Regions from separate parts of the Paenibacillus sp. VMFN-D1 genome, predicted to be linked through region 3. Evidence: riboswitches for the same ligand, from Rfam matches in the RefSeq annotation. Region 3 holds a riboswitch; each other region holds the start of a gene.
The links. Region 3 has a riboswitch for thiamine pyrophosphate ahead of thiE (thiamine phosphate synthase). Riboswitches for the same ligand answer to the same signal wherever they lie in the genome.

Region 1 (2,179 bases), on a different contig from region 3:
GTTCGCTAACGCTGCATTACATCGAAGACTGGGATCCTTTGTTCCGTGAGTTTCAGCGGGTATTGAAGCCTGGAGGAACGTTTTTGTTTTCGGTGCATCATCCGTTTATGGACTTTACCGTTTTTAAGAGACCGGATTATTTTGTACGGGAGCTGCTAGTAGACCGGTGGACGAAGAAAGAGGCAGGCAGCGTTGAAGTGACGTTCTTCCGCAGACCCCTGCAGGAAATCGTCAATATGACGTCAAACTGGTTTGTAATGGACCGGCTTGTCGAACCAAGGCCAGTTCCCGAGTTTCTGGAGCGGCAGCCGGAGTCGGCCGACTTCTACCAGCGGATTCTGCATCACCCGCATTTTTTAATTGTGAAAGCCCACAAGCCGGAGTGAGAGGAAGAGTCGCCGCGGTAGGCAAGAAACAATCGGCATAATTTTACTGAGAATGGCTTCATTCCAAAGGCCCTGACCGGCCCAAAATGGAGGGTTTGGCAATGATTGTGATCGACCTTATCTTTTTTCTAATGGAGCTGTGCGCACTGGCAGCCTTTTGCCTGTGGGGATTTAAACTGGATACCGCCTTGTGGATCCGTATCGTGGCAGGAATAGGTTCGCCGGTCGTTGTTGCTGTTTTTTGGGGCATGTATGTCGCACCGAAAGCGACCTTCCCGGTGACGCTTCCCGTCCGGGCTGTGCTGCAGCTGATCGTATTCGGTCTGGCCGCGGCTGCGCTGTACGGATCGGGTTATCGAACGGCCGCCGTCATTTATGCCGCTGTCGTCATCGTCGAGATGATCCTTTCTTACGCGTTGAAAAGATAAACACTTGAAGGTGGAAGGAGATCCGCTTAAACGATCGACAAGCTTTTTCCCGGTATCCCGCCAGCAGCTTTTTTTGTTTGACAACACCGGCGAACAGAGCTACAGTTAATCATGAACTTGTAAAATATCATACGAAAATCCACTAGGGGAGCTGCGGAGGCAGCTGAGACAAGTGATCGCTTGGACCCTTTGAACCTGATCCGGTTAATACCGGCGGAGGGAAGTGGAGCAGGCCTATACATACGCATCTTTCTTGATGAGATACATTCAGGATGACACTGCAAATAGCGGCCGCTCCATTTCGGGGCGGCTTTTTTGTGTTGGCTTCCCCGCGCCCCGACATGCGATTTTCGTCAAAATTAACGGAGGTGCATGATCATGGCCCGGTTTACCGAAGAATTGAGACACGCGGCAGATCCCATTTATCAAGCGATCTTCAAGCATCCGTTTGTACGGGGAATTGCGGAAGGTACCTTGTCCAAGGAGCAGCTGATTCACTATGTGAAGCAGGATTTTGAATACTTGAACGCCTACATCCGGATCTATGGCATTGCCATATCCCGATGCGATTGCCGGCAGACGACCGCGCTTTTCAACGAACAGATTTCGTTTATTTTGAACAGCGAAACGCATCCCCACCAAAACTTTTGTGATGTTGCTGGTGTTGCATATGAGGAACTGCAAGGCTATCCGCTGGCTCCATCGGCCAATCATTACATCCGGCATATGCTGAACGTCGCCCACGAAGGGGGACTTGAGGATATTGTAGCTGCGCTGTTACCTTGCCCGTGGACCTATACGGAAATCGGCCAACGTCTGCTGGAGGAAGTCCAGCCGGAGAAATCCCATCCGTTTTATGAATGGATGCACTTTTACGGGGACCGGGAAAGCGGCGTGACGGTACAGCTGCGGCGGCTGCTCGACGAATGGGCGGAGGGTCTGCCTCCCGCAAGAAAAAAACGGCTGATGGAGCATTTTCTGACCAGCTGTCAGCTGGAGTACATGTTCTGGGATATGGCGTTTACGCTTGAGGATTGGCCGGTTTCCCTGGCTGCAGCGGAAGGGGTGGGACGATGACCGCCGATATGTTTCCGTCCGGACTCATCCAGCTTCCTTTACGGATAAAAGAGCAGCGTCCGCTCATTCACAACATGACGAATGTGGTCGTGACCAACTTTACGGCCAACGGCCTGCTTGCCCTTGGCGCCTCCCCGGTTATGGCCTATGCCAAAGAGGAGGTGGCCGATATGGCTCGGGTCGCCCAAGCCGTCGTCCTGAATCTTGGAACGCTGAGCAGCGAATTGGTGGAAGCGGCGATCAGCGCCGGCCGATCGGCGAATGATCATGGCGTTCCGGTGTTCCTGG
Region 2 (2,179 bases), on a different contig from region 3:
CAGCAGCACGACGGTCGAACCGAACTCAAAATAGGCGAGCGGATCGCCGTTACGCCAGGAATTGGCGGTTTCGTCGTCGTAGCGGATGCTGCTGACATTCATGGCGCCGACTTTGACGACCGCGACCTCTCCCAGGGCTCCCTTGATATACGTAATCAGCCTCTCATTGCGGCACAGCACGGATTTCATCTGGGTCATGCCAAAATCATTGACCGGGTAGCATCGTCCCTTGATATGCTCGCTCTCCACCTTCACGCCTGTGATTGGAGAGTGGATCCGGTGGTAGTCGGTAGGGCTGAGGTACAGCACAAAGACATAGCCATGTTTATATAACTCCAGGTGGGGAGAGAAATTAAGCAGCTCCGCCACCGAATAATCCTGCCCTTTCACGTTCAGAATCGTGCCTGAGGTGATTTCACCCATTGCGGTGATCTTGGCGTCGACGGGGCTCGTGAGTACGTGCTCGCCTTCGTGAACGGGACGCATGCCGGGCTTCAGCCGCCGTGAAAAAAATTCGTTGAGTGTGCGGTATTCATAGATTTCTTTCTCCGCTTCATGCGCTGGGATCTGATAGCTTTTGATAAAAGTAGGGATGACCCCTCTGCTGAGCCGGCTGTGCGAGAAGCGTCCCATCATGGAAGAGAGCCACTTTCGCGAGGAGAGCTCTGTCATGAGCCGCAGTAATTTCTTTGTCATGCCTAATCTCCCTTCCATACGTGCCTGTAGCACTCTGAATATATTGACATAGAACGGCTATCAAATCAATATGCAACAAATGCTGGAAACCGCCTCTGAGAAAAATGGTATTGCCAATCCTTCAAGGATCATGTATTTTGGAATCAATACGGGCCCGATGCCGACTCATCGCGGCGAGGTGCCTGTTACACGGAATTGAACCCAAGCATCTCATCGCTTTGGACAGCGATGGCTCCGGAACCAGGAGGCGGCGATGCCGCGCCTTGCGTTCATCTGTGTACATATGGGAATACGGGAGCTCGAGCGAATCGGGCTGAGAGTGCAGCTAATGAACCGCTGCTGACCGGGAATCTGATCTGGATAATGCCAGCGTAGAGAATTCAAGTCCTTTTATGGGCTTATTTGACGATCTCCCTCGCTTATCCAGGGGGTTTTTTTATTGCCCAATTTTGGAAAAAGAAAGGATGTTGTCAAATGAACAGCAGTACGATGCAGATGGATCGGCCGAAGGGGCTGAAGCTCAGCGACCTGCTCGTGACGATTCTGCTATCCCTCGTGATCGGGGTGGTGTACCATTTTTGGGGTTCGGTGAACGACTTGTTCAAGCCGCTGTTTTTCCAAGCGGATGAGCTGATGTACGGCATGTGGTTCCTCGCTTCGACGCTTGCCGCGCTGCTGATCCGCAAGCCCGGCGTAGCCCTCCTCGCCGAGGTTGCCGCGGCTCACGTAGAAATTCTGTTCGGCAGTGAATGGGGCCTTCAGCTGGCGATTTACGGCGTGGCGCAAGGTCTTGCCGCGGAGCTGATCTTCGCCCTGTTCCGTTACCGCAAATTCTCCATGGGGGTAGCGGCGCTGGCCGGTATGGCTTCGGGATTGGGATCATTCCTGGTGGATGTGTACTACGGCTACGTCACGGACTATACGACATGGATGATCGTGTTCAAGTACGTGATGCGGTTAATCAGCTCGGCGGTGCTGGCAGGGTACCTGGCGTATGCCCTGACCAAAGCGCTGGAAGCAACCGGAGTAACCCAGCTGCTCCGGCCAGTGACAGCCAAGGATTATGAAGCGCTCGATCATGACTGAGGCTAACCGGGGTGTCGCGACGATGCAGCATTCGGCGGTGCATGAGACGGGTCAAGGAGCGGATCAAAGGGCGGATCAAGGGAGCGGGCAAATTGCCGTTTCGGTAACAGACCTGCGCCTGAAGTTTCCGGGTGAGAAGGCGTTCGTGTTCAAGGATGTTTCCCTGTCTGTGCCGGCTGGGGAAAAGGTGCTTCTGCTCGGTCCAAGCGGATGCGGGAAATCGACGCTGCTGCAGGTGCTCGGCGGGTTGATTCCGGCGGTCATCGACGTTCCGCTCAAATATGCGGACATCCGGAAGCCCCGCTCGTGCGGGTATGTATTTCAGGACCCGGATACCCAGTTCTGCATGCCGTATGTCGATGAGGAGCTGGCGTTTGTGCTGGAGAACCGCCAAGTA
Region 3 (2,179 bases):
CGGAAGTCAGGTTGTCGCCGTCCGAGAAATGGAACGGATAAATATTGTACTTGGCGGGCGGGTAGCGCCGGTCGATGATTTCCAGCGCTTTCTGGTAGGCGGACGAGCAGATCGTGCCCCCGCTTTCGCCCCGGGTAAAGAAATCTTCTTCGGTGACTTCTTTGGCCTCCGTATGATGGGCCACAAAGACGATGTCGACCTTTTCGTATTGGCGGCGCAGGAAGCGGGTCATCCAGAAGAAGAAGCTGCGCGCACAGTATTTTTCAAACGTGCCCATCGACCCGGACGTATCCATCATCGCAATGATGACCGCGCTGGAATGGGGAACGACGACGTCCTCCCACGTTTTGTAACGCAGATCGTCGGGGCTGATATGGTGAATTCCCGGCTTGCCGCTGGTGGCGTTGCGCCGCAGATTTTCCAGGATCGTCCGCTTCTTGTCGATGTTGGACTGCATGCCTTTTTTGCGGATATCGTTGAACGTGATCGATTCGGTTTCGACTTCCTGCTGCTCTTTCGGCTTCATATTCGGCAGCTCCAGCTGATCGAACAGCATGTTCTCCAAGTCTTCGAGGCTGATCTCGGCTTCCATAATGTCCTGGCCGGGCTGGTCGCCGGCTTTTTCCCCTTGACCCGGCTTTTGCACCGGATCCCTGCCCAGCACGTCTCCCACCTGGCTGTCGCCGTCTCCCTGGCCGACATGCTTTTGCTTCTGGTAGTTATAAATGAAACGGTATTCATCGAGGCTCCGGATGGGCACCTTGATGATTTGCTTACCGTCCGACATCACGATGTTTTCTTCTGTGATCAGGTCGGGCAGGTTCTGCTTGATAATTTCCTTAACCTTCTCCTGATGGCGGACCTGATCCTGGTACCCTTTCCGGTGCAGTGACCAGTCCTCCTTGGACACCACAAACAGCGAATGATCGTCTGATGGCATGTTCAGGCACCTCCCATGTTCCCATACTCAGCACAAACTTTGGCTTGTTAAACATTTATATTCACGGGCGGGGACGATATGTGATGACGCAAGAGATAAAATAAGAAGTTTGCCGCACCCAAATATATGAAATTTTGCGAGAATCGCTCCTATGGATGAGATAGGCGTTCCGATGCCGGTGATCTCACGCTGGCTATTGCCAAAAGTCAGCAGTTTGGGCTATAGTGGTTGTGAAATTAAATAGGAATGCGGGTGCTGGATGAAGTCCGGCTGAGATGGCAGCCTTATGCTGCGGACCGTTAATCTGATCCAGGTAATGCTGGCGTAGAGAATATCATTCGAATTGCGGTGCCATTCGTGTATTTCTCGAATGGTTTTTTTGTGTTAACCGGGTAAGAGGGCGCTTTCGCAAGACGAGGGCTTACCCTTCGCGATGATAGAAGCCGGCATGAAATGGAGGGAATGGCAAAAGGGAAGAGAGGAGAAGCAGTCATGGTCGATTTTCGTCTGTATGCGATTACTGGCGAGACGTTCCATCCGGGACGCCGGCTGGTGGACGTGATGGAGCAAGCTATTCGGGGAGGCGCGGACATCGTTCAATTCCGCGACAAAACAAGCGGCAGGGAAGAGCTGCTGCGCAAGGCGGCGGAGCTGCGGGAGCTGACCCGCCGCTACGGTATCCCTTTTATCGTGAACGATCACGTTGATATCGCGATGGAGGTGGATGCGGACGGGATTCACCTCGGTCAGGGCGATATGCCGATCGCGGAAGCCAGAAAGCTTGTCGGTTCCAAGATCATCGGCATATCCACCCATGCGATTTCGGAAGCGCAGCTCGCCGAAGCGGAAGGGGCGGATTATATCGGCGTCGGGCCGATCTATGCGACGGCCACGAAAGCGGATGTGGTGGATCCGGTCGGTCTTTCGTACATTCGGGAAGTCGCCGAGGTCATCAAGATCCCGTTTGTGGCGATTGGCGGCATCAAGCTGGGCAACGTGGACGAAGTGATCCGGGCCGGTGCGAGCCGCGTCTGCGCGGTGAGCGAAATCGTCGGCAGCCCTGACCCGGAAGCGGTATGCCGGGCGTTCATTCACAAGCTTGAAGGTAGAGGAGGAGCGGCGGATGGAACTGGTCATTAACGGAACAAAGCGGGAGCTGGCGGCCGAGACGGTAGCCGATGTTCTCCGCCTGCTGGGGCTGTCCGGCAGGCCGGTCATGGTGGAAGCGGACGGACAGGT
Region 4 (2,179 bases), on a different contig from region 3:
CAGCGCGGGAACTAAAATAAGCCTGGGATCGTCTGATAGACAGCCCGGGCTTTTTTTAGTGGTTCTATTTCGTTGCTGACTGCCCTTCATTGATATGGCGGACTTTCCATCCCCCACTGTACAACTCGGATTTAAATGCTATAATGGCCTTAATTTAGGGCAACCCATTACTTATAAGTACTATGAAAAGGAGCTTATACATATGGCTAATAAACGTTTGGATCATGTCGGCATCGTCGTACGGGATTTGGAGTCAACCATCCGATTTTATACCGAGATCGTGGGCCTGGAGCTGAAAGGCCGGCTGACGCACACCAACGGCGTGTTCCAGCTGGCGTTTCTCGGCTTCGGGGACAGTAACGAGACAGAAATCGAGCTCATTCAAGGCTACAGCTACGACCTGCCGGCCGAAGGCACAGTGCACCATTTTGCGATCCATGTCGACGACATTCAGAAGGAATTTGAGCGGATTCAGGCGCTCGACGGCGTGGAGCTGATCGATCAGGAAATCGTGACCCTGCCCAACGGATACCAATATTTCTTTATCTATGGTCCGGAAAAAGAATGGATCGAATTTTTCCAGAGATAATCTGGAATCGGGCGGATGTCTGGACACCCCCATGGGGATGGACTATAATATGGGAGGAAAACAACCCGAAAACCTTATAGAATCCGGGGTGCTGGAATTGGCCGGCTGAGATTGTATCCCTTCAAGATACTGACCCTTTTAACCTGATCTGGGTAATGCCAGCGTAGGAAACCGTTTGTCACGGCATACAATCCGTGCTGATCTTGCGCATATGAAGCGTCCCGTTTACGGGGCGCTTTTTTCATTCATACTAGTGAAAAACGGGATCACGCCTTGCGAATGCTTCGATGATTCAGTCACTCAGATCGGCTTACGATTCTAAATATAACGGGGAGAGGGGATCACCGGTCGTTGCTTACAGAGAGAATAAGAACGGCCGGACATCAAAGGAGAGAGAAAGCCATGAAGAACAAATCCATCGGCCTGCTGATGCTGGTCTGCATGCTCGTACTGACGCTTGCCGGATGCGGCGGCAGCCAGAACAATGCGGGCAGCGGAGAAGGTACATCCGCTTCCGACAGCACGGCAGGCCAGGACGACACTGCAGCGAAGCCGCTGAAGGACGTCAAAGTCGTCCTCGACTGGACGCCCAACACGAACCATACCGGGCTCTATGTCGCCAAAGACTTGGGCTACTATAAAAAAGAAGGCTTGAACGTCGAAATCGTGCAGCCGGGCTCCACCGGCGCGGACGCCATGGTCGCTTCCGGCAAAGCACCCTTCGGCGTTAGCTATCAGGAGAGCGTGACCCAGGCCCGCACGCAGGGCGTTCCGCTCGTCTCGATTGCCGCGGTCATCCAGCACAATACGTCGGGCTTTGCCGCACCGGTGGACCGGGGCATCAAGACGCCGAAGGATTTTGAAGGCAAAACGTACGGCGGCTGGGGCTCCCCTGTGGAGGAAGCCGTCATGGGCTCCATCATGGAGATCGACAAGGCGGACGTGAAGAAGGTGAAAATCGTCAACATGGGCGACGCCGATTATTTTACCGCCGTGAAGCGGGACATCGATTTCGCCTGGATCTTCTACGGCTGGACCGGTATCGAGGCGAAGCTGCGCGGCGAGCCGCTGGACATGCTGTATGTCAAAGATTATTCCGAGAAGCTGGACTACTACACACCGGTTCTCGTAACGAACGAGAAGCAGATCAAGGACGACCCTGAGCTGGTTAAAGCGTTTATGCGCGCGACCGCCAAAGGTTATCAGTACGCGATCGACAAGCCGGAAGAAGCTGCCAACCTGCTGCTGAAGGACGTGCCCGACCTCGATAAGCAGCTGGTGATCGAAAGCCAGAAATGGTTAAGTCCTAAATATCAGGACGACGCAGCCCGCTGGGGCGAGCAGAAGGAACAAATCTGGAAGGGCTATTCCGACTGGATGTACGAGCACAAGCTGCTGGACAAGCCGCTGGACGTAAAGAGCGCGTACACGAACGACTTTTTGCCGGAACAGTAAGCCGCATCTAACCTAAAATACATGTAATCTTATCAAGAGAGGAAGTAGATTCGCATGGCCAATACGCTGTTAAGCATTCAGGTAATCCCGAAGACGCCGGGCAACGAAGACTCTTACGCTTACGTCGACCGCGCC

Region 1: another riboswitch for thiamine pyrophosphate. It lies ahead of tenA (thiaminase II); the one in region 3 lies ahead of thiE (thiamine phosphate synthase).
Region 2: another riboswitch for thiamine pyrophosphate. It lies ahead of C7820_RS29895 (ECF transporter S component); the one in region 3 lies ahead of thiE (thiamine phosphate synthase).
Region 4: another riboswitch for thiamine pyrophosphate. It lies ahead of C7820_RS22345 (ABC transporter substrate-binding protein); the one in region 3 lies ahead of thiE (thiamine phosphate synthase).

The regions. Positions count from the first base shown of each region.
Region 1 is NZ_QRDU01000001.1:2,259,194-2,261,372, reverse strand. Features, by position in the region: gene C7820_RS10370 (class I SAM-dependent methyltransferase) at 1-386, shown strand, start outside; gene C7820_RS10365 (YrdB family protein) at 488-814, shown strand; TPP riboswitch at 949-1,053, shown strand; gene tenA (thiaminase II) at 1,193-1,891, shown strand; gene thiM (hydroxyethylthiazole kinase) at 1,888-2,179, shown strand, end outside.
Region 2 is NZ_QRDU01000006.1:272,240-274,418, forward strand. Features, by position in the region: gene asd (archaetidylserine decarboxylase) at 1-696, opposite strand, end outside; TPP riboswitch at 978-1,091, shown strand; gene C7820_RS29895 (ECF transporter S component) at 1,171-1,782, shown strand; gene C7820_RS29900 (ABC transporter ATP-binding protein) at 1,775-2,179, shown strand, end outside.
Region 3 is NZ_QRDU01000002.1:557,135-559,313, forward strand. Features, by position in the region: gene yhbH (sporulation protein YhbH) at 1-940, opposite strand, end outside; TPP riboswitch at 1,179-1,288, shown strand; gene thiE (thiamine phosphate synthase) at 1,433-2,080, shown strand; gene thiS (sulfur carrier protein ThiS) at 2,064-2,179, shown strand, end outside.
Region 4 is NZ_QRDU01000003.1:282,176-284,354, forward strand. Features, by position in the region: gene C7820_RS22335 (CGNR zinc finger domain-containing protein) at 1-15, shown strand, start outside; gene C7820_RS22340 (VOC family protein) at 203-589, shown strand; TPP riboswitch at 664-776, shown strand; gene C7820_RS22345 (ABC transporter substrate-binding protein) at 992-2,044, shown strand; gene C7820_RS22350 (thiamine-binding protein) at 2,099-2,179, shown strand, end outside.